3 regions of the Enterococcus malodoratus genome follow, and region 3 is predicted to be linked to each of the others. Evidence: riboswitches for the same ligand, from Rfam matches in the RefSeq annotation. Region 3 holds a riboswitch; each other region holds the start of a gene.
What was found. A riboswitch is a leader RNA that binds a small molecule or an ion and turns the genes downstream of it on or off. The one in region 3 is predicted to bind thiamine pyrophosphate.
Positions count from the first base shown of each region.

Region 1: linked by a shared signal. The riboswitch ahead of tenA (thiaminase II) and the one ahead of thiT (energy-coupled thiamine transporter ThiT) in region 3 are both predicted to bind thiamine pyrophosphate.
Region 2: linked by a shared signal. The riboswitch ahead of thiW (energy coupling factor transporter S component ThiW) and the one ahead of thiT (energy-coupled thiamine transporter ThiT) in region 3 are both predicted to bind thiamine pyrophosphate.

Region 1 covers NZ_JAQDPG010000002.1:15,518-23,797, reverse strand. Annotated here, with positions in the region: gene ilvN (acetolactate synthase small subunit) at 1-244, opposite strand, end outside; gene ilvB (biosynthetic-type acetolactate synthase large subunit) at 237-1,916, opposite strand; gene tenA (thiaminase II) at 2,039-2,695, opposite strand; TPP riboswitch at 2,855-2,946, opposite strand; gene PGP85_RS03415 (DUF2268 domain-containing protein) at 3,008-3,919, opposite strand; gene PGP85_RS03410 (DUF2087 domain-containing protein) at 4,070-4,798, shown strand; gene PGP85_RS03405 (VOC family protein) at 4,827-5,264, shown strand; gene PGP85_RS03400 (arginase family protein) at 5,296-6,162, opposite strand; gene PGP85_RS03395 (hypothetical protein) at 6,328-6,546, opposite strand; gene PGP85_RS03390 (hypothetical protein) at 6,527-6,802, opposite strand; gene PGP85_RS03385 (excinuclease ABC subunit UvrA) at 7,017-8,280, opposite strand, start outside.
Region 2 covers NZ_JAQDPG010000006.1:237,427-245,706, reverse strand. Annotated here, with positions in the region: gene PGP85_RS11965 (tRNA dihydrouridine synthase) at 1-152, shown strand, start outside; gene PGP85_RS11960 (hypothetical protein) at 220-801, opposite strand; gene PGP85_RS11955 (macro domain-containing protein) at 1,028-1,537, shown strand; gene PGP85_RS11950 (ASCH domain-containing protein) at 1,623-2,009, shown strand; gene PGP85_RS11945 (helix-turn-helix domain-containing protein) at 2,732-4,255, shown strand; gene PGP85_RS11940 (nucleotide pyrophosphohydrolase) at 4,276-4,569, shown strand; gene gloA2 (SMU1112c/YaeR family gloxylase I-like metalloprotein) at 4,641-5,030, opposite strand; TPP riboswitch at 5,179-5,268, shown strand; gene thiW (energy coupling factor transporter S component ThiW) at 5,480-6,001, shown strand; gene PGP85_RS11925 (hydroxyethylthiazole kinase) at 5,998-6,816, shown strand; gene thiE (thiamine phosphate synthase) at 6,807-7,436, shown strand; gene thiD (bifunctional hydroxymethylpyrimidine kinase/phosphomethylpyrimidine kinase) at 7,433-8,251, shown strand.
Region 3 covers NZ_JAQDPG010000006.1:34,572-42,851, reverse strand. Annotated here, with positions in the region: gene PGP85_RS10910 (2-hydroxyacid dehydrogenase family protein) at 1-476, opposite strand, end outside; gene PGP85_RS10905 (low molecular weight protein-tyrosine-phosphatase) at 530-988, shown strand; gene PGP85_RS10900 (hypothetical protein) at 1,061-1,423, shown strand; TPP riboswitch at 1,492-1,590, shown strand; gene thiT (energy-coupled thiamine transporter ThiT) at 1,640-2,236, shown strand; gene PGP85_RS10890 (hypothetical protein) at 2,275-3,045, opposite strand; gene PGP85_RS10885 (class A sortase) at 3,312-4,016, shown strand; gene PGP85_RS10880 (patatin-like phospholipase family protein) at 4,171-5,799, shown strand; gene PGP85_RS10875 (YdbC family protein) at 5,831-6,046, shown strand; gene PGP85_RS10870 (YicC/YloC family endoribonuclease) at 6,080-6,964, shown strand; gene gmk (guanylate kinase) at 7,076-7,690, shown strand; gene rpoZ (DNA-directed RNA polymerase subunit omega) at 7,695-7,997, shown strand; gene priA (primosomal protein N') at 8,204-8,280, shown strand, end outside.

The sequences.
Region 1 (8,280 bases), on a different contig from region 3:
TTGTATAATCGATCACCTGAATCACTTCAATCATATTACGAAGCTGGTGTTTAACCTGTTCAAAGGTTCGATCATCGCTGTAGAGACTAATCGTCATGCGCGAGGTATCCGCAGATTCTGTTTCTCCGACAGTTAAACTATTTAAATTATACAATTTTCCTGAAAATAATCCAGAAACCCTTGCCAATACCCCTATTTCATTTTCAACATACACACTCAACCATCTCTGTTCAGTTTTACTCATAAATAATCATTTCCTTTAAACTTTGACCCGGTGCAACAATCGGCAGAACTTTTTGCTCTGTCTCCAGCATGAATTCCAAAACCACTGTTTTTTCTTTGACCGCTTTCGCTTGATTGAAGGCTCCATCAATTTCTTCTATTCTGGTTATTCTATGACCTTCAGCGCCATAACTGTGGGCTAACGCAACGAAATCAGGAACATACTGTGACGTCTCCTTTTTTAGCATGGTATAAGAATAGCGTTTATCATAGAACATCTCTTGCCATTGTCTGACATTGCCCAAGCAGCCATTGTTGAAAATACAAACAATGATTGGAATTTTTTCCAGCATTGTCGTGGCAAGTTCTTGCAGATTCATTTGAAATCCGCCATCGCCAGTGATCGTTAGAACATCCATTCCTGGATTTCCTAATTTTGCTCCGATGGAAGCGGGAAAACCGAATCCCATTGTCCCTAACCCGCCTGAAGTCAATAATTGTCTATCTTTAGTCACTTCAAGAAATTGCGTCGTCCAAAGTTGATTCTGCCCTACATCGGTTACAACGATGGCGTTTGTAAAATGTTGATTGATTTTCTTGATAATGATTTCTGGTGTCAATCCTTTTTCTTTCATGTGAACTGGAACGGATCCGTCCATTTTTTTTACTTCTTGCAGCCAGCAATTGTGATCCTTAACATTCAGCGATTCGGTGATCTTTGGTAAAACAGTTTTTATATTGCCGACCATTCTGATAGAAGCATCCACGTTTTTGTCTATGATCGCAGGATCAATATCCAGATGAATCAGCTTAGCTGAACGACAGAAGTTCGCTGGATTTCCTGTCACACGGTCGTTCAAACGCGTGCCAAGAGCAAAGAGGACATCACTATTTATGATTGCTTGATTTGCGGCATAGCTTCCATGAATTCCTACGTTGCCAATGTAACTTGGATGGTTACTAGGCAGCGCACCTTTTCCCATGATCGTAGTAACAACGGGGATTCCGCTTTTTTCAACAAAATCCATTAATTCTTTGTGGGCCTTTCCACGATGCACACCGCCTCCAACGAGTAGGACTGGCTTTTTTGCATTGTTTAATAGTTCAACAACAGATTTGATTTCACTGGTCGGGATTTCCTGTATTTTCTGACCGCCGCGAATCGTGACCTTTTCTGGATATTCTTCTGAACCAAGCTCTTGTTGAACGTTTTTAGGGATATCTACCACAACGACTCCCGGTTTTCCTGATTGTGCGATCACAAAGGCCTTTTTCAGAATTGTGCCCAGTTCCACTCTTTTTTTGACAGTAACCGCATATTTGGCAATTGATCGGCTGATTCCAACCATATCGACCTCTTGAAAAGCGTCCTTCCCAATCAGATGTGTCGAAACCTGTCCGGTAATACAAACCAAAGGTGAAGAATCATACCCGGCTGTCGCAATTCCTGTGATTAAGTTAGTCGCCCCCGGTCCACTTGTGACCATACAAACGCCGACTTTTCCTGTTGAACGGGCATAACCATCAGCGGCATGGATCAGTCCCTGCTCATGCCTTGGCAATACTACTCGAAATTCTTCCCGCTGATAAAGTGCATCAAACAAATCAATCGCCTGTCCGCCTGGATATGCGAAACAAACTTCAACCTTCTCATTTACTAATGCCTTAACAACCAATTCAGCTCCCGAAATCATTTTACACGCCTCCTAATTAATGCAAGTGATTACTTGCATTCTATCATAGAACCGTCATTCTCTGTCAATTACTTTTTATAAAAAGAAAAAAGACCGTTCCTATTCGAACGATCTTTTTCGATCTACCATTTTTCTAACTTCGCAGCCATTTCCCAAAATGCGTATTCCATTTTACTGCTGATCACAAAAGCGTCGATCATTTTTTGCTGCTCCTCTTTTGGACTTTCCTCGTATAAACGATCTAAGAGAGCACGTTCCTTTTTGATCCCTTCAGCAGCGTCTTCACCAGCATAGGTTTCGATCCATCGCCGATACAGAGGGTGCGGTGAACCCGACTCAATTAGGCGAACACCAATCTCTTGATAAAGCCACGCACACGGCAGCATTCCCGCAAAAGCCGTATTTGCCGTGCCGTCGATCAGTTGCCGATACATATGAGAAACATAGTGATAAGCCGTTGGCGCAATTGGTGTTTCCTGAATTTCTTTTTCGTCAATCGCTAATTCTGAAAAGAATTCCTCCCGAATGGCCATCTCGCCTAACTTAAGATGTTCCGCATTTTCTCGCAATTGTGCCTGAACCTCTTCGTCCTTCGTCTGTTCTGCGATATAGCTATAAAGCTTGCTAAAATGTTCAAGGTAATAACGATCTTGCAGCAAATAATAGCGGAAAATCTCCGGTGCTAAATCTCCCGTCGCTAGTGATTGAACAAAGGGATGCTCAAAACTCGCCTCCCAATAATATGCCGCTTCTTTTCTTGCCAATTCTGTAAATGTCATGCCTATTCTCCCTTCTTAAAACCTATCAAAAACAAACAACTACTTTTTAATGCAACATAAAAAACCTCCTTGATTCTTAGTAGAATGAGCAGGAGGCTCTATGCCTAAAATAGACAGACAATAAGAAAACCCGGCCACAAATAAGCGGTCGGGTACAAATTTCTTAACATTACACATTCCCTGCGCCAGTCCTAACTGTTTCAGGTTCAATGGGTATAATCTCAGCTTCAAAAGCACCCCTAGTGTCATTCAATTGATAAAAGTATAGCATACCTATTTATAAAAAACGACTGCTATTTAACCGGTCGCGGATTATTCATCAAATATTCTTGATTCTTTTACGATTGTTTTACTAGGAGTCACAGTTGCTTCTGCGATTGTTTTGCCTGTATTTTTAAGATACGCTTTTACCAAATGATAGCCGATCGTATAGCCGGCATTTCTTGAAAGACCGACTGGTTGATATCCCTGCTCCTTCGCGACTTCATCGCCATACATATAAGCCGATACCTGATCAAATCCTCTGGCCTCACGCCCATTTTTCATTACTTCGATCGTATATGCCAGTTCTTCCGCATCGTATTCCTGCACCCACGGCCCGCGCTGATCAACTCCATATAAATCTTCCGCAAAAACTTCGGCTAACCCTTCAATAACTAAATAATCCTCCACGCTGACATCTCCATGATTGAAGGGTTCATAGGTAAAACGAACATTATGATTGAACTCATGAGCCAAGGCTGATTTCAATCTTGTTTGATTAAAGTCATTCGGGACGACTAGCAGCATAATATATCCCGGTATCCCGCCAAATCCGCTATACCCTTCACTTGCCATCAATACACCGTTTTCCGGATCACCTAATAAAATGTTCACGATAAACTCATCGACTGGAATCTGATAGCCGATCTCACTAAAACGTTGCGCACTTTCTTTGAACACTTGCTGATACTCGGAAAAGATATTGGTTCTTCTTAATGCTTCAATTTTTGTTTCAATCAAATCAATACTTTTGCGCGGTGTCCAAATTCCCATCATTTCTGACGCCATCACCACATCGTATCCCCCTGGTGTTTTCGGAAAAAGCGGTGCATTTAAATACTGCCACATTCCTTCCAGCGGCTGCATCATTTCATAACGAAACACATTCTCGTCGACAGATTCGCGAAGACATTTTTGATAAAACGCCAACGAATCAACGAGCGTTACCTTAAATTCGTTCATAGTCATCTCCCCCTTCTCTTTCATCATAAAGGTTGACGCCGCGTGAAGGTCAAGGAAAAAAGAGAAAAAACGGCTTAATCAAATACCAATATCGCAATCGTATTTGCAAACGTTTTATAATTATGTTAGCATTTATTCAGGAGGGATATTATGGAAAATGAATTGAAGATTGAAGAGATTAAAAAGGGCTATTCAAAAAAAGGCGATTTTCTTTTTCAATGTTTGTATTGCGATCAAACGTTTGATGATCGTTTCGTGTATCCAATCAATGGCTCAAACAGTCAGATGGCACGGGCTGAAGGCGCGATAATCTATCATTTAAAACATGAACATGATGGTTCCTTTAACGCGCTGCTGAACCTCGATAAAAATCAAACGGGTTTAAGCGATACGCAAAAGAACTTTTTGAACTTGTTTTCTAAAGGAATCGATGATCAAGAAATCGCGGAGCAGCTGAACATCACAACTTCCGCTGTAAGAAATCACCGCTTTAAATTTAAGGAGAAGAAGCGTCAGGCAAAAATTCTATTGGCCCTGCTAGAGTCGATCGATGAAAAGGAACAGAGTAATTTTGCCGCGAACTCTTTAATTGATTCCGATGAACGATTTGTATCCACTAAAAAGGAAAGAGAAAAAGTCTTCAATGTTTTTCTTGACGAACAAGGAAGAGCCACACAAATTCCAAAAAAAGAAAAGAAACGGATTATTCTGATTCAAAAATTGGCCGAAAATTTTGTTCCTGAAAGGCACTATACAGAAAAGGAAATCAATGCGATCATTTCTGAAATGTTCACAGATTATGTGACGATCAGACGTTATCTCATCGAATATGGAATCTTGGGTCGAACCGTAGATGGAACGACTTATTGGAAAATATAATAGGATTTTTTAGAAAGGCGGATTAGGAATGGTATTACCGATGAAGATCGATCATATGCAAGTTACAGTGAGAGATATTAATGAAGTTGAGTCATTTTACGATGGGCTGATGGAAGCTTTAGGTTTTGATTTGAAGAAAAAAATCAAGGTTTATTTAGCAGAATTGGATATGAATGTCATCGAATACCTCGACGGCTCCTATGATTTCGGCATCTGTTCCGCGCTGAAACCTTTTGAAAACGACACTGTACATCGAAGAAAACCTGGAGCGATCCATCATATCGCCTTTAGAGCCTCCTCCATAACCGAAGTTGATCGTATCTATCAAAAAGTTCTTGAGCTCGGCGCTGAAATTTTGGATGAACCACAGATTTTCCCTCAGCATGGTCCCAACTACTATGCCGTTTTTTTCAATGATCCAGACGGAATTAAATATGAGATTGTGAATAATGATGATCATTGTTGAACAAAAAAAGTCAGCACTCGCTGACTTTTTTCTATTCACTAAATATTTCTACACTCTCCAACGTTCTCCGCAGATTTATCGCATCCCATGGTAAATGTTCGCCAATACTAAATCCGACAATCTCAGTTTTTTCGGAAACATCCTGAATGATTCGTCCGATTTGATCCAGTGTCATCGTTCCGATCGGCGCTGGGAATTTTTCTAGGTCTAAGTAGGGCTTGCCCGGATTGATCGAACGAAAATCCTGCGGTGATAAAACATCCAAATCAAAATGAATCGCCAACTGTTTGAACTGATTCTGATTGATCCACTCGATAAGTAATTGACTATCTTCAGCAAGTTCGGCCGGTGTTAGATAATTCATTTTTAAATCATCGACTTGATGATCACATGGGCGGAGCTCCTCGTATTTGAGTCCCGCCAGCATAACCTGCTCGACTTTGAATGGATGTTGAACTTTTTCCGCAAACTGCGGTGCTCCATGTCCTAACAAATTTCCTAACACCATCATGTGGCCTCGCGTACTATCCTTGATCGTTGACATATCCGAGTGGGCATCTAGCCAAAGGATACCCAATGATTCAGGATACCTTCCGTGTAAATAATCAAAAGGCGCCTGGGATATGGAGCAATCCCCTCCTAAAGTAATCACTTTCTCTGGTGCCTTTTCTACTAAAATCCGCTCAGCTTCTGCCAATTGTTCTAACAGTCCGCTTTCACCGATCACGCCATTTTCCAGCGGCAATTCTTGCGAAAAATCTTTCTCAACTGCAACTCGAATTGTTTCGGCCTTATTGCTTTGCGGCACGATATGACTCAATAGCTCGGAGCCAAAAACATAGTTTGGATTGTTTCCTCCTTGCCATTGGGGAAATACTAATCTGAGTGTTTTGCTCATAGAACGTTCCTCCTTCATGCTAACTCCATTGGGACATTGAAAAAATTTCAAACCGATACACCATTATTTAGCTTAAGTATACTAAATTTTCAATCGGCCGAGGCAATCGTTCTTGAGGAGATATTTGATCTCATACGTATAGATCCGTAAACGGCAAAAAAAGGACTAGCAATCTAGTCCTAATTCTTCATGTACATATAAAAACATCTCTTCGTTTTCGTCTATCAAGTTATAAAAGTAGTTAAGCTGCTCTTCTTTTCTAGCTGCAACGAAGGCCTCCTGCAAGTCCATGCATTTTTGGATGGCGAAAATCCAGATATCTGCGATGAACTCATCACACATTTTTTGATGAATGATGTTGAGATTAAAAGTATTCACTGGCATATTCTTCCACCTCCTGTCTCTCCTGCTCAGACCGAAAGATGATGACTAGCCCTTTGGTGTCCGCTGATAATACCATATCAGCGCCTTTGATTTCATTACCGTATTTCAAGGCATGATAATATAACTGGTCCACACTCCAGCCTTTCGCCGCAAGCGTAACCATTTCTAAACACAATTTATCTACTTTTGCTTCAACGTCTGGTGTTGCATACACCATCATGGGTGCGTAGCAACAGATGTTTTTCAATCGATCCATCACGATCATCCCCTTTTAAGTATAACAAAAAACAACACCCATTTATTGCCATTATTGCTCCAACAACTTTTAAAAAATAAAAGAAAACACATGGAGCTTACTCTCCGTTGAGCTTTCAGCTTTTAAATAATAATAAATCTAAACTATTCTTTTTATTAATATTTTGTGCTGAATTCAAATCTGAACTGACTACGCCAAAAAATCTCCTGCTGAATCAGCAGGAGATGGAATGTTCGATTAATTCACTACTTTTTTTCAAATATTCACCGGTAATCGTTCCACTCTTCAACAAATCCTCGGGAACACCGCTAAATACAACTTCGCCGCCCTTCACACCGCCATCTGGTCCAATATCAATGACCCAATCAGCTTGCTTGATGATTTCGCTGTGGTGTTCGATGATAATCAAGGTATTCCCTTTTTCTACCATTCGTTGGAACAACGCGTTCAGCTTCTTGATATCTGACAGATGCAGCCCGGTGGTTGGCTCGTCCAAAACAAACACGGATTCATTCTGTGTGATCGCTTTAGTCAGCTTCAAGCGCTGGCGTTCACCGCCAGAAAGAGTCGTCAATGTGCGGCCGATCGGTAAATAAGTTAGACCCGTATCGATCATCGCCTGCAGTTTCTCAATCATTTTTTTACTGCCGATCCCATGATAGAATTCCTGCAGCTCTTTAGGAGTTTTCGCCAATACCTCTAAAATTGTACATCCTTTCAGCTTGTAGCTGAGCGCTTCATCAGAGAAGCGTGTGCCGCCGCATGCCTCACACTCATTCACGATCGGATCCATGAAGACCAGCTCGACAACGGTCTCCCCTTTTCCATGACAAACTGGACAGGCTCCTGTTGAGTTGAAGCTGAACGTGCCGACCGGAACTTGATTTGCTTTGCCGAAGGTACGTCGAATTTCGTCATAGATCCCCAGATAAGTCGCTGGAGTTGCTCGATTCGTTGCCTTGATTGGTGCTTGATTGATGATGGAAATCTCGTTGGGGTACTGTTCTGGCAGGATTTTTGTGATTAAAGTCGATTTTCCTGAACCGGCCACACCGGTAACTACTGTTAAGACATGTTTGGGAATGTCCACCGTCACATTTTTCAAATTGTGCAAGTTCGCTTCGTTGATCGTCATTTTTTCTTGCCAACTACGGGGATGAGTATTGATCGGCAATGTCTGACAAATTTCTTTTCCTGTTAAGCTGTCTGACCGCAGCAAGGAAGGATAATCTCCGCGAAAGATGATCTCTCCGCCTTGTCTGCCCGCTAACGGACCAATGTCGATCACTTCATCCGCCACCGTAATCACATCTGGATCATGTTCCACAACAAAAACGGTATTTTCTTTGTCTCGTAAATCTTGCAGCAGTCGATTGATTCGAGAAACATCGCGTGCATGCATCCCGGTACTAGGTTCATCAAAAATGTAAAACATTCCATTCAAGGCACTTCCCATATACTTCACTAATTTTACTCGC
Region 2 (8,280 bases), 200 kb from region 3:
CGATTGTCGGCTTGCATCGTTTTTTCAAAATCTATGTCAAAGGATTTCCCGGAGCAAATGATCTGCGAGTAAGTTTGATGAATACGAAATCAACAGCAGAAGTTCGAGCGATATTGGATGATTTTAAACGGGCACATGAAGAAATTGCCTAGTTAAAAATTGATGCAAAAAAGGAGAAGAGACACTTTCTTACAGAAGTGTCCCCTCTCCTTTTTTGTGTTAGCGATTATCAGGATGTGCTCTTTTCTGCTGATTTTTAGTTCCTTGATGTAAAATATCTTTCAGACGAGCCTCTTTTTTCTCGAGAAAGAAAGTAAACGTCATACTGGAGACACCGGATAAAGCCCAAACATACCAGCTGTCCTTACTGCTGAAGCGAGTGAAGACAGCAATATCCTTCAATAACTCGTGGGCGAATTCGGAGAAAATATCGTCGATCGCAATAGAGGCATGGTGAAAGAAATGCATCATGATCCCCAATATAAAGAGCGCAATCCAGCCCAAAATATAAGGAAATCCTTTTTTGATGAGTATCACTGGACGCTGGTGTCGATCGAGTTCGTCAGTTACCTTGATTTCTGATTTAGTGGTTTGAAACCAGCCGATAAAGCCCGCAGCAAGAATCAAAATAAATGCTGTAAAGAAATTTTCCGAAGTCCACCTCATCGTAGCGAAAAACATGAGGATCGAATAAACAGGGATGCTCAGTAGTTTTAAACGTGAGATCTTTTCGAATTCAAATGCGTGCAAGGATAAGCGAAAAGCTAAAAATAGCAATAATCCGTAGATAATTAATTTCATACTAAAGTCCTTCTTTCAAGAATAAACCAATTTTCAGATTATAGCGAAGTAGAGAAGATCTGTAAAACGATAGGTTATTTTTTTAATCAGCCGCTTAGAAGTGTCTCTGCGGCTGAATTTTTTTTACTAAACTGACGAAGGTCAGCAGTATCTGGTAGAGTGGTCAAGGAAGGGCATATATGATTATTGTTATAATAGATAAAACTAATTAAAGGAGCGGAGAACAATGATCAAAGTAACACTAGGAGATATTTCCCGTTTAGATTTTCAAGTGGATGCAATCGTCAATGCAGCAAACTCGGCGCTGATTCCTGGTGGAGGTGTGGATGGGGCTCTTAACCAAGCCGCAGGTCCTAAATTAAAGCAGGCAATGGCCGCGATTGGTGGAACACCGACAGGCACGGCAGTGATCACTCCAGCATTCGAGCTGTCAGCGACTTATGTGATCCATGCGGTAGGACCACGTTATATTGATGGCAAGCATAATGAAGAGGAGCTGCTGTATTCTGAATATGAAACAGTCTTTCAACTGGCTCGTGAATACGAGCTGTCTACCCTCGCAATTCCAGTGTTAAGTGCAGGAATTTACGGCTACCCAAAAGAAACCGCAGCTTATGTTCTTTATAAGGTAGCTGCTAGAGCTGAAAATCATGCGGTTACAACCTATGTAATCGTTTATGAAGAATTTTGGCTGCCGCTCTTTGATAAAATTCTGAAAAAAAAAAATTTAAGATAATATATGTAAACGGTTAATTTAATTCTATTAGATCGTAGATAAAGTGATAAGATAATAGTAAATATGCAAAAGTGAGGCGAATGCTTTGAAAGCTATCTCAATCCATCCAGCGCCAGTTATGGAAATTCTTTCAGGAAAAAAAACAGAAGAGTATCGTTCGTGGTCTACACACTATCGCGGTCCATTACTGATTTGTTCGACCGCTATTAAAACGCCAGACTGTATATCAGGGCATGCTGTCTGTATTGTAGATCTTGTGGATGTAAAACAATTGGACGAAGGTTCGTATGCATGGGTTTTTGCGAATGTTCGCTGTATCAAGCCATTCCCCATTAAGGGGCAACGACGTTTGTATCATGTGCCGGATGACCGAATCATTGAACCAGAGACGGGGGAATTCACCATTGAAGATGGTGAAAAAGTTGTGACTGAAAAATTTTGGCAAGACTATTATTTGAGTCTAGTCAATTAGACTCCTTTCGAAATAGAAAGAATAACGAACACTCATTTAAGATAATGAGTGTTTTTATTTTTATTTGAAGCACCCAACGTTTTTCAGTCATTGATGAAGATAAAGAATTTGAGGCGGCTAAAGCTCTCTTTGGTGTGAGCGAGAGATTAACAACCCAATAGTTCAAAAGGCGGTTTCTTGCCATCAACAGGTATATTCATTAAGTGTGGTCATATACAACAAACAGAAAATTAATTAGAAAATGAAAAACAAGAACTGATTTAGTTCTTGTTTTTTCATTTTTTGAAAAAATTTGGGAAAATGGTGAAAACAAATTTTTGATAAATTCTGTTAATGGGTGGGCCTATTCCTTTGGATATACGCCAAAAGATCGCTTAATTCTGTTCTTTTTTGCGATTTTAAAGAGCTTTTTCCGTTTTTTTTCCTTAAATTAAAAAAAAGTAATTTTAGAATTGTGTATTTTGAATGTTTTTAACAAAAATTGCCATTATCATTTTTTTATATTATTATTTGTTAACAACAAAAAAAGATTACAAGTGTTTGGCATTTCTTATAATTAAAAATTGAATTAATGTTGAGGAAATAGCACAGAATGAGGTTATTAATCATTGATCCAGCGTTCTTTAATATAATACCAAAACTTGTTTTCGGATGTGTCGTCGGTTAAAGGGGAAAGAGTAGATAGTTTTAAGCGAAGGCGTTCTTTTGAGAGGGGAATGGTCATGGACTTTCGTGCAGTTTTAGGGACAAGCAACAAACGACGATTAGCGCTATTAGAACAACTATATTATCGTCGTGATGGTTGGTCGAGCGATCAATTAATGAACAAACTGAATTGCTCATTACCAATTTTATTGAATGATATCGAATTGATTAATGAAGGCCATACGAAATTTCAAATTAAGAAGACAAAAGGTCTCTATCGTTTAGTTATTGATAAAAAAGTCAGTCTGGGAAATCTGTATGCCAATATTTTAACTACCAATCCTGAATTTCAAATCATTGAAGAACTATTGTATGAGGAATGCGAAAACATCACGGCATTGGCTAAAAAGCTGTATCTCAGTTCATCAAATACGCAACGCTATTTAAAGAAAATCGAAAAGACATTGACTCAAGCAGGGATGGAGTTGTGCTACCGTCCGTTGCGGGTGGAAGGTGACGAGGGAGAGATTCGCAATTTTTATTTTCGCTTTTATAGCGAACGGCAAAATGCCTTTGAGAGTACCTTGCCTAAATTGCCCGCCAAGCATTATCACATCATTGAACGATATGTGCAGGATTTGGTTAAAATCAATCAGATTCATGAAAAATATATCTTTCAAAAACGCTTAGTCTACAATTTCTATATTAGTATTTGGCGAATTAAAAATGGGCATAGGTATCCTAAACAAGAATTACGAACGGCAGGATTTCGATTGCCGATGGAATTATCTTTTAAGGCATTGAAGCAGGCTGTCAGAGAGGCGACAGACCTTGTTTTGACGCCGGAAATAGTACGTGATGGTCTATGGTTAATCTTTTCTGATTCTATCGTATTCAGTACGCCCCATCGGGAACTTGCAATGAAGGACAATGAAAAATACCAGCAATTATTTACCCGCCATTATGAACTAGTGGAAAAATATAATGAAATGCTGGGTTATCATTTGGATAGACAAAGTAAAATCAATTTGGCAACTGTCCTATCAAATGATTTCTACCTTTACAATCCACAAGGGAGTTATGTGTGCTTGTTGCGGCGTAATCGAACTGTTTTTTTGTCCGAGGTTTCAAAAGTTTATAACTGCGGGCTGGAAAAAGTGAAGGCTTTGGTACAGAGGTTTGTTGATAAATACGAAATGTATCAGGAAGAAGACTTTGTACGAAACTATACTTACTTATTGATCACGACAGAAGAACAGAGTATGAGATGGTTGGCTAGCCAGGAACCTTTGCTGAAGATTCTGCTGTTATCTGATTTAACACCAACAGAAGAAAGCTTTTTAGCAAAGCAAATTTCTGATACGATCTATGGGAATTTAATGATCGTCAATTTTGAAAAATTATCTGGCGGCACTTTCCAATTACATAATGAGTTGAGGCATTATGACTGCTTGATTACGACGGGTTCCGCAGAAGGACTGCCGGTGGACTATCCAGTAGTTGTAATCGATCCTTTTCTGACAAGACAAAGTACACGTTGGATTCAAGAAATGATCAATGAGCTTGAAAAAAATCGCAACTTTGTTTCTATGGTAGAATAGTAGCGAAAGAAGGTTGACGTATGACTAGCATGGAAAAAATCAATCAATTTCGTGATGAACGAAACTGGCGTCCGTTTCATAACGAAAAAGATCTTGCTTTATCGATTTGTTTGGAATCTGCAGAGCTGTTAGAACTTTTCCAGTGGAAGGATTCTGAAGAAGCGCGCACGCAAACGGAACGTTTAAAAGAAGAATTGGCCGATGTACTGATCTATTCTTATATGATGGCGGATAATTTGGATTTTGATATTGATGAGATCATTAGTGAAAAATTAAAGAAAAATGCGATTAAATATCCTGTGGAAGAAGTATAAAAATTTCAGGAGTAGTTAAATGTCCCTTTCTAGAGTAGATGATTTTGCTCTAGAAAGGGATGTTTTTGCTATTATTCATGCAATTCTAGCGGAAGACCATCCGGATCAAAGAAAAAAGTCATCCTCTCGCCTGTGAAATCATCGGTTCTCAAAGGCTCGCAGTCGATTCCGTGGCTGTTTAAATAAGCGATGGTGGCTTCGATATCCTCTGTTTTAAATGCCAAGTGGCGCAAACCGGCTGCTTCAGGAAAACTGGGACGCTTTGGCGGATTTTGTACAGCAAAGATTTCTAGTTCCGCATCGTTTAACTGTAAATCTAGTTTGTAGTCTTGACGTTCCGGACGGAAATTTTCGCGAATGATCGGCAAACCGAGTACAGTAACATAGAAGTGCTTCGCTTTTTGATAGTCAGAAACAATGATGGCGATATGATGGATCGCCGAAAAATCTGGTTTAGACATAAAAACATCCTCTCTATTTTCTCTAAGTATAAAGGATGTTTGAAAATTTTCTAACACAAAGAAGTGATCTAGCAAAATAATCCGTGTTTGTTTTCTCCGTATACGCTAGTTGAATTAAAAAAAGTATGTTATACTCCAAGCAATTGAAGAGAAACATTTGGGGTGCTGTTTAGCTGAGATTATACCCATTGAACCTGATGCAGTTAAGACTGTCGCAGGGAAATGTAGCTAGTTAACTAATCGTACCCGACCAGTTTATTTTGGTTGGGTTTTTCTGTCTTTTCAGACACTCTTTTTTGCCGATTTCATTTTAATCAGGTTATGGCGAAGTGATTTATTTTTGCAGCATGGATTAGTGAAAAGGTATGCGGATAAAGATCATTCAAATTTACGTTAGCTAATTTTGGATGTCTGTTGCGCATTTCTCTAATAAAGGGAGGGTATTTGTCGTGGAGAAAAATAAAATCCACAAATTAACATTACTGGCTTTAATGGTTGCGTTGGATGTTGTTCTGTCACCACTAATGCGAATCGAAGGGATGGCACCGATGTCCAGTGTCATGAATATTATCGCTGGAGTATTGTTGGGGCCAATCTATGGAACTGCGATGGCATTCGTTTGTGCTTTGATTCGGATGACGATGTTGGGCATTCCGCCGTTAGCTTTAACCGGTGCAGTATTTGGGGCATTTTTTGCGGGACTATTTTATCGTTTGGGAAAAAGGCTGGTCTGGTCGATGATAGGTGAAATTGTGGGCACAGGGATTATCGGCTCACTATTGTCGTATCCTGTGATGGTCTGGTTCACCGGGAGTCAAAGTGATTTGTATTGGTTGATTTACACCCCAAGATTTATCGGTGCGGCTTTGATTGGTTCGGCAATTGCCTTTGTCGTGTTGGTTAAGCTGCAGGAGACGACGATTTTTAAACGTTGGCAGCGCTTATTTTTGAGTGAGAGGATGTTTGGATGATCAAAACGAATTTTTCAAAAGTATTTCCGTTAGAGAATGCGCCATTAGTTCATTGTATAACGAATGAGGTGACTTGCGAAACACTGGCGAATGCCTTGCTGTATGTAGGCGCAAAGCCGATCATGGCCTCGGATACAAGAGAGTTCAAAGAGTTGTTTCAGCAGACAGACAGTTTGCTGTTGAATCTTGGTCATTTGTCGGAAGAACGGCAAAAAAGTTTGGTAGCCGCTAGTAAACTAGCCAAAAAACTACAAAAGCCTACAGTTATTGATCTCGTTGGATACGGTGTTAGCCAGGTTCGCGATCAGGTCGGACGCTGGCTAGTCGCAGAACGACCAACTGTGGTGAAGGGAAATATTTCTGAGTTGCGGAATTTTTGCGGATTGCCGAGCTATGCTCGAGGAGTAGACGGCAGTGTATTAGATCAAAGTGAGACAGCTATAGAAGAGCTATCAGAAGCAATGCAGAAATTAACAGCGACCTATCCAAATACGATTTTTTTAGCCACTGGCAGTCAAGATATTATCGTTGATCAAAAGCGTATTTGGTGTTTGAAGAACGGGGTGCCAGCATTAGATCGTTTTACTGGAACAGGCGATATCGTCGGAGCATTGATCGCGGCTCTGTTAGGGAATGGAGTGAGTGCGGCAGATGCAGCTGTTACGGCGGTCAGCTATTTTAATCTTTGCGGAGAGCAAGCAGGAGACCTGATTGGCTTGGCCGCATTCCGTCAGGAAACGTTGAACCAACTGTCGATTCTGATGGAAAAAAATTGGTGGACTGCGGTGAAGGGATGGGAAAAACAATGGACTTAACGTTATATCTTGTGACTGGACGTTATGATTTTAACGAGGCAGAATTTTTATCGGTGATTGATGCGGCTTGTAAAAATGGTGTGACACTTGTTCAATTACGAGAAAAAGAATTAGTGGCAGGAAAATTTTATGATTTGGCTTTACAGGTAAAAGCAATCACGGATCGGTATCAGATACCATTGATCATCAATGACCGAGTGGATATTTGTTTGGCAGTTGATGCGGCAGGTGTCCATATCGGAGATGATGAACTGCCGGTAGAGATCGTCCGAGCTATGATCGGCCCAGAAAAAATATTGGGCGTTTCAGCAAAGACCGTGGAACGAGGATTGGAAGCCGAAGAAGCGGGTGCAGATTATTTGGGTATCGGAGCAATTTTTTCAACGAAAACCAAGGATACTGCATTGACTTCGATTGAAACCTTGAAAGCTATCAATGAGGCTGTAAGGATTCCAAGTGTTGTGATCGGCGGGATTAAAGAAGACAATTTGATCGATTTTTGCGGAACGGGCATCGCAGGTGTTTCGATCGTTAGTGAGATCATGCGGGCGAAGGATGTCGGGGAAAAGGTTCGCCATTTAAAACAAAAAATCGAAGAAGTATTGGAGGAACAAAAATGATCAATGCAACACCTCAAGTCGTAACGATCGCCGGCTCTGATTCCGGCGGCGGAGCAGGAATCCAAGCAGATTTAAAAACCTTCCAAGCGCGAAAAGCTTTTGGCATGAGTATTATCGTGGCACTGACGTCGCAAAATACCTATGGCGTGCAAGATAGCATGGCGATTCCAAGTGCCTTTATTGAAGAGCAGTTTGATTCATTAGCAGCAGATTTTGCGATTGGAGCTGCAAAGACAGGGATGCTGGCAGACGTGGAACGGGTAGAAACAGTGGTTAAGAAGCTAAAAGAAGTCGACTTTGGCCCGCTAGTTGTTGACCCAGTAATGGTGGCAAAGGGCGGCCATCACTTGCTGCAAAGTGATGCCGTGAAAACCATCAATGAACAATTATTACCGTTAGCCACGATCGTTACACCGAATTTGCCAGAGGCAGAAGTGATCATTGGGCAGCGGATCGTTACAGACCAGGAAATGATTGATGCAGCCAAAAAATTACAGGTCTTAGGAACAAAAAATGTCGTCGTTAAAGGCGGACATAGCCAAAACGAAGAGGCAGCGGACTTTGTCTTATTGGCATCGGGAGAAAGTTTTTGGATGAGTGCTCCAAGAGTTGTTACAGCTAATACACATGGAACGGGTGATACTTTTTCGGCGTGTATAGCGGCTGAATTAGCCAAAGGGGTGGAATTAAAAGAGGCGATCATTATTGGAAAGAAATTTATCCAAGCAGCGATCAGCCAACCAATTTTCGTCGGTCATGGACATGGACCAACCAATCATTGGGCAAAAATGACAGATGATATCGTGATCAAATAAAAAAGAAGTTGGGCATGTAAAGCGAGTGC
Region 3 (8,280 bases):
TGACCGATCTTTCCCATGCCGATAATTCCCAAAGTTTTATCTTTCAGTTCATGACCTAAGAAAAATAATGGAGCCCATCCGTCAAAGCCTTTGCCGTGCATCAAATGATCCCCTTCAACGATGCGGCGAGATAAGGCGATGATCAAACCAGCGGTCAATTCCGCTGTCGCATTGGTAGAGACTATGGGTGTATTTGTTACATAGATTTTCCGCTCTTTTGCATAAGCGCTATCGATATTGTTGAAGCCTGCTCCGAAGTTCGCGATCAGTTTCAATTTTGGTGCGGCATCGATGACATCACGATCGACTTGGGTTGAAAGCGGACAAATTAAAACTTCACAATCAGCGACGTTTTCGATCAATTCTTCTTTCGAAATCAACCCGTCGCCTTCATAGACCTTATATTCAAGCGCTGCTTCTTTTAATAATTTTGTGCCAAGCTCAGGCAGTTTGGCGGAAAGATAAATTCTACTCATTTACGATCCCTCGTTTCATTTCGATAAATTGACTATAGCACAGGAGGAATGACATGAAAAAGATTCTATTTGTTTGTATGGGAAATATTTGCCGTTCACCGATGGCCGAAGCGGTTTTTCGGGATGCCTTCCAAAAGCGGCAGGATGATAATTTCCAAGTTGATTCAGCGGCCACGAGTCGTTGGGAGGTTGGAAATCCACCCCATCGCGGAACACAGAAACTGCTATCGCAGCATCACATTTCGACCAAAGGAATGCGTGCCCGGCAAGTGACCACCGAAGATTTTTATAATGCCGATTTTATCATCGGGATGGATCAAGAAAATGTCAGCGATCTTCAAGCGATAGCCCCAGATGGCACTGAGAACAAAATCTATTTGTACTTAGACCTTGTTCCCGGTCATACGGGAGAAAGCATCCCTGATCCATGGTATACCGGTAATTTTGAAGAAACCTACGATTTAATTCAAAAAGGTTTAAACGAATGGTTAACTTTTCTGGAAAAGGACTAGATTCCTTGTTTTTTCCCAGAAATTTAAGTAAAATCAAACTACGCAACCATGCTCTTGATAGGAGGAAGCTGAATGACTAAAAACGAGAAGCCTAAAAAGAATTTAATTAAGCTGTTTTCGAATTCATCGTATCGTTTCATCTCGGATTTTTTGAATGATTCTGCTGAAAAACGTGCCCAAGAGCAAGCTAACGAGAACATTTTTCTCAAACTGAAGATGGCGGCTCTGCAAAATAGTTTAGTAGTCATTCAAGTGCAAGACGAAAAAGATGAAGAAAAATTTCAAACGATCTCAGGGTGGCTGCCTAAAGTAGTGACCAATGATTCTATCGTTATTCGGACCCAAGAGAATCAACTGGTCATGTTGACAATTGATCGGATCAAAAAGGTGACGACCTTATCGCCAAGCGGTGATCAGGAAAGTATCTCACGATAAAAGTACTTTATACATTTACGAGTGATCAGACATCTGGTATACTCTGAATGTACTAAAAATAGAATAATACTTTCGCAAAGGGGAGCCCTCGGGCTGAGATTGAGATTACTCTAAACCCTAGTACCTGTTTCGGTTATTCGAGCGTAGGAATTGTGATGAAGTAATGATAGTTACTTCTCCTTTGTGGACTGTATGTTCAAAAGGAGGAGTTTTTTTATGAGTAAAACCAACAAAACAAGAATCATGATCGAAGGGACAATCGTGGCAGCATTGGCTTTCATGCTTTCATTGATCCCAACAACGATCGGCAGCAGCTTTACGGTATCATTAGGAATGATCCCGATGGTCCTATTCGCATTGCGGCGTGGAGTAAAACCAGCGTTGCTATCGGCCTTTATCTGGGGAATCTTGCATTTTCCAGCGGGGGATGTTTATTTTTTGAGTGTCATTCAAGTATTAATTGAATACCCGATCGCATTTACCTTTGCTGGATTTGCCGGAGTATATGCCAAAAAAGTTCAGCAAGCAATACTTGCCGACGACATGCAGGCCGCACGAAAAAATATCGTCTATGGGACCTTCGTTGGAACGGGCGCCAAATTCTTTTGGCATTTTATCGCCGGTGTCGTTTTTTGGGGCAGTTATGCATTGTGGGGCATGAATCCTTGGATCTTTTCATTTGTGATGAACGGTGCCAGCGGTTTGGCAACAGCAATTGTGACAGCGATTGTCGCCGTATTGGTAGCTGAAAAGGTACCACAATTGTATTTGCCGAAGGACGGTAATCTAATTCAAAAACGAAGTCACCAATAAAGAAAAAGCATTTGTCCCAAACGGGACAAATGCTTTTTTTAACGGAATGAGAAGACAGGGTCATCATTCTCCACATCCAAAGACCAAAGCTGTTTGGATGTGTCGTAAGTGATCTCTGCGATCTGTTGTTCCTTCTTATAGTTTTTCGGACTGCGCCGCCATCCCTTTTCATCCGATAAAAAGATGGGGATGTGGTAGATTTTATTTTTTAGTTCAGACTGGTCGAGGCAAAAGATTGCACCCTCTTGCAAGATCGGATATAATTCCTTCAACAGTTCGCCGTCAAGCGGTGCAACGGAAGAACCTTTACGGAAAAACGAGCGGCGATCATTGACTTTTTCCAGAACGATGCGAGTCAACTTGCTGGCAAGGATGCGGTAAAATTCATCCAAGTAGCGATAATAAACACGCATAGTTTCATTGCCTAAATTGAAATATACAAAGTTGTTTTGTAATTTATAGAAAAAGGGAGAATGCAGATGCGTCCGCATATGCCCAAAATAAAGCAATTCTGATATTTCTAATGGTGTTAACTCTTTCAACATCGCGAGATCATTAAAGTCGATCCACTTCGTTCCTTTTGACTGAGTGAAGACTTTGTTGTTAAAAAATTGTTGGACTTGTTCAGGACTATTTACGACCTTTAAGCCGGTATGCGGTTCATATTCTCCAGCTTCTGCGACAGGGTCTAGCAATAACAAATGTTTAGGGTGATGGACAATTCCGTCAACAAAATCGTTGGGTGAAAAACCTTTTGAGAGTACCGCATTACTTGTGGAATCGATATATGCAAATAACGTATCTGGCACAAATTTTCACCCTTTCTAATAGTCGTCACAATCATTTTAACTCAATAATAAAAAAAAAGCTCGTATCTTTTATTTTAAAATTAGATTACAAATGCCTTAAAAACTGCAACATTGAAGGCCCTTTTTAACATTTAAAATCATTTTAATAAATAACGACTTCTTAATGCATTTATTTCTTTTTTTAATTTTTTTCTATTAAGTGAATGTAGTGTCACTTAATAGAAAAGAGTATGATATGATTGATGCGAGAGCGCAGGAGGTTTGGGATGAAGAAAAAAAGAAATTGGCTGATAAATATTTTTCTTTTCTTATTACTATTAGTAGGGTTAGCTTTGATTTTTAACAATCAAATCAAATATTTTTTGATGCAGTATAATGGTGATCGTTATGCCGTCGCGAAAATGGATCGCACGGAGATCGATAAAAATCTGCAAAAAGACGCATCTTTTGATTTTGATGCGGTACAGCCGGCTAGTACGGAAGCAGTTTTACAAGCACAGTTAGACAATAAACGCTTACCTGTGATTGGCGGGATCGCGATTCCGTCTGTAGAAGTAAATTTACCGATTTTTAAAGGACTATCTAATGAGGTTCTTCTATATGGTGCGGGCACTTTGGCGCCAGATCAAAAAATGGGTGAAGGCAATTATGCTCTGGCAAGTCATCGTGCCGATCGTCCAGGACTTTTGTTTACTCCGCTTGAAGGGGTAAAAGAAGGTGATTTGATCTATCTGACCGATCTGCATAATATCTATACGTACAAAACAACGCTAAAGGTTCGGGTTCAACCGACAGAAGTGAAGTATTTAGATGTCCATCCGGACAAACAGCAAGTCACTCTGATCACTTGCGGCGAGATCGAAGGTGTGACGCGGATCATCGTGCAAGGGGATTTAGTTGCTATGACCTCTGTCAACAACGCGACAGACACGATGCGCAAGGCTTTTGAAATGGAACAGCGAACATATTAATTTTAGCGGTGACAGAGGCGAGTCATTTCTGCCCTGCTTTTACTCAAAAAACTTCAAGGCCTGCCTTGGAGTTTTTTGTTGCGGGAAAATTTCTGCTATACTGGAACAAACATGCTGAATTTATTTGATAGAGGACAAATCAAGGGAGGAAGCGATGGAGTTAAAAAGAATTTTTGTCTCGGATTTGCTGGCGTCTTGGAAAAAATTTCAACAGACACAGTTGCTGTTTCCTTTCTATCCATCTCATGGACAGGCTCGCTCAGAGTTTTTAGCGGCGGTTAAGCGTGGAGAAGGATTTTGGCTGCAACGTAAATCCCAATGGCTGTTAGTAGATAAAATAGATAAGGATAATACATGGCAAATTAATAATTTGCTGATCTCACTGAATCTTGGCTGGCAGACAGCCTTTTTATTGTTAGAAAATGCTGCTCGTCAAAAATTCAAACGAGCATTATATTTGAAACTTGAGGCTAATTTGATTTTGCAGCAATGGTTAATTGACCAAGGTTATCAACTCTTAGATGGACTTTGGCAAAAAGAATTGGTTTACCACACAGGTTTGGTCTTAGGCGGCGGCGGTGCCCGAGGTGCTTATCAAATTGGTGTTTGGAAGGCTTTATTGGAGAAAAACATTCAATTCGAGGTGATCACAGGAACCTCGGTTGGCGGGTTAAATGGTGCGTTGATCGCACAAGGTGATTACAATCAAGCCTTGGCATTGTGGGAAGAAATCGAGACCGATAAAGTCTTGGATATCACCTTCAAAGAAGTGGAAGAGCTGGATTTTTCAGCTCAAGTGGATCAACTGCGTACGTTTATTAAAGTCTCTTTGCAGCAACGGGGTGTCTCTTCAGAGCCGCTTAGAGGGTTATTAGAAGAACGTTTAGATGAACCAAAAATTCAAACAGGCTGTCCGTTTTACGTTGTCACGACGAAAGTGCCAGCTTTCCAAGAAGTGATTGTCTCACTCAATGAATGTCCGGCAGAAGAAATTATCGATTGGCTGTTAGCCTCTGCTGCTTTTTTCCCAATGATGGCGATGGCAAAAATTAAGGATGATTATTATGTAGATGGCGGCTACCGCAACAATTTGCCGGTCGATATCGCCTTGCAAAAACCGATCACCGAACTGATCGTGGTAGATGTTCATGGTCCTGGTTTGGATAAAAAATATCGCTTACCAGATAATGTTGCTGAATTAGCGTTGGCGAGTCCTTGGGGATTGGGTGATTTGCTGCTGTTTCAAAGTGCTCGCTCATCAGAAAATATCGATCTAGGCTACTTAGAGACAAAACGGGCATTTGATGAACTTCAAGGCTATCGCTACTTTTTCAGTTGCCACTCCAATTTTGAAATGATCACAAAAGATTTCTTACGCTATGCAAAAACAGAGATCATTCTCAAAAAAGAAGCGTTGTATCCCGAATTGCAAAAGTTTTTTGGAACACACGTACCGACAGAAATGCTCAGCCTAGCCTTTTTGGAATTTTTTGCCTACTGGGTAAATGTCTCACCAGTACAAGTGTATACACCGCAGGAATTTATTGAAACGATTTTGCGGCAGTTTGAAATGCCGATCAAATTAAGCGCAACATTTTCAGTGCAAGAGCAAATTGGCGATTTTATTGAAAGCCATAATGTTTTTTCTGATTATTATCAGGTCTTGCAAATTTATCAGCAGGAAGGGTCTCTAGAAACCTTTTATCGACGTTGGCCGATTCCAACGCTGCTGGCACTCTTTTTTAAATACATTCGAAATATCAATCTTACTATTGGAAGTTAACCAAAAGTAAGAGCAACTAGGAGGAAGTATCGTGGCAGAATTTAATTATGAAATCGTAGAAGAAATCGCTGTTTTATCGGAAAATCCGAAAGGCTGGCGGAAAGAATTGAACTTAGTAAGCTGGAATGAGCGACCACCAAAATTTGATTTGCGGGACTGGGCGCCAGAGCACGAGAAGATGGGTAAAGGCGTTACGTTGAGTAATGAAGAATTTGCTGCTTTAAAAGAGGCTTTAAGCAATATGTAGTCCACGATTTAATAAAAGAAGGGAACAAATCAAATGAAAAGTATGACCGGTTATGGGCAAGCGGCGCAAACCAATGAAGCTTACGAGTTGAACATTGAATTAAAAAGCGTCAACAATCGTTTCTTAGACTTGCAGATTCGCATGCCTAAAGAATTGAATCCTTTTGAAGCTCTGATCCGTAAGATTGCGAAAGAAAAAATTCAACGAGGACGAGTGGATGTCTTTATTAATCTAACACCGTTAAAAAGCGGCAATAAAAAAGTTTCCGTTGATTGGGAGCTGCTGCAGCAATTAGTTTCTGAACTGCAAAATGGCGGAAAGGAACATTTCGGTATTGTGGATTTTCCAGCAGAACAAGTGCTGGTAAAAGCAATGGAGCAATCTGATTTTGTAACGCTGGTTGATCAGCCCTCCGATGAAGACACCTTGGAGGAGTTAGTTCAAGTGGTTGCGGATGCGGCCTTTACACAGTTAGCAGCCAGTCGTGAACATGAGGGTATAGGCATTCAAAAAGTGATGCTTGAATACAGTGAAAAAGTCCAAGACCTAGTAAATGAATTGCAGGGATTTGTGACAGAATATGAGGCTGATTTTCAACAACGGTATCAAGCAAAGCTGGAAGAGTATCTAGGAAATACTGTTGACCAAGATCGCTTACTGACTGAATTGGCGATTCTATTGGAGCGCGGTGATATCCATGAGGAGCTTGACCGCTTGAGTATCCATTTAGAAAAATTAGGAAAACTTTTGCAAACGACGGAACCTGTTGGCCGCGAGTTGGATTTTTTACTGCAGGAAATGAATCGTGAAGTCAATACGATTGGATCAAAATCAAGTCCAATTCAGATCAAAGACATCGTTGTCCAACTAAAAACAATTTTAGAAAAAATTCGTGAACAGATCCAAAATGTTGAATAGGTAGGTGAATTTCCATAATAAATAGCAGATAGCTTACGGATGCCTCTTGAAATATTCACAAAAAAAGTGCACAATAGGCGTTAGCTAAAAAGAGCATGAAAGGGCGTTAGTATGTCTGAACGAGGACTGTTGATTGTATTGTCGGGACCTTCCGGAGTTGGAAAAGGAACGGTCAGAAAAGCCATTTTTGAAAGAGACGATAATGAGTTCCAATACTCTGTCTCAATGACCACTCGTCCGATGCGAGAAGGTGAAGTTGACGGCGTCGATTATTATTTCCGTACGAAAGAAGAGTTCGAAGCAATGATCGAAGCAGGCGATATGTTGGAATATGCCGAGTATGTTGGAAACTATTATGGAACACCGCTAACTTATGTAAACAAAACGTTAGACGAGGGGAAAGATGTCTTTTTAGAGATCGAAGTCCAAGGTGCCCAACAAGTGAAAGAAAAAGTGCCGGATGGTGTATTCATTTTTCTTACACCGCCAGATCTTGCGGAATTAAAAGCGCGGATCGTTGGACGAGGGACCGATAGCCTTGAAGTGATCGAAAAACGCATGCTCGTTGCACGCCAAGAGATCGAAATGATGGCGCTCTATGATTACGCTGTCGTCAATGATCAAGTACCTAAAGCTGTTGATCGTATAAAAGATATTATCGTCAGTGAACACTACCGAGTTGACCGAGTAATTGGTAAATATATAAAAATGTTAAAGGAGATATAAGCTTATGATGTTAAAACCTTCAATTGATACGTTGTTAGACCATGTGAATTCAAAATATTCTTTAGTAATCTTAGCCAGTAAACGTGCCCACGAATTAGATGCAGGTGCACAACCAACGCTAGATTCATTTGATTCTGTAAAAAGTGTTGGCCAAGCGTTAGAAGAAATCGACGCAGGTGCTGTGATTAATGATCCACATCCAGAAATCAAACGTGAACGTTTGAAAATGGAAGAAGAAGAACGTCACTTACAACGTGAACGTGATCAACGTGATTTAGAAGCACGCATTCGCAACGAACAAAACTAAGCACAGGGATTTTTTTGCTGATGTAAAATGGGATTGTACCAATACTTTTGGCGCAGTCCCTTCTTTTTGTGGTCTAAGAGACTCGCATTTTTAACATAAATAATTATGCCTAGGCGTAATTTTACGAAGCTTTTCTTACATAGTATCTTTAATTTAAGCGATCTCAGATAAAATCGAGTACAATAATTAGGAATGGAGGCGGAAAAATGAAATTAGCACAGGTGATTGTAGATGTGCCGGCGATGCAGACGGATCAGCCATTTAGTTACTTAATCCCGCCTCA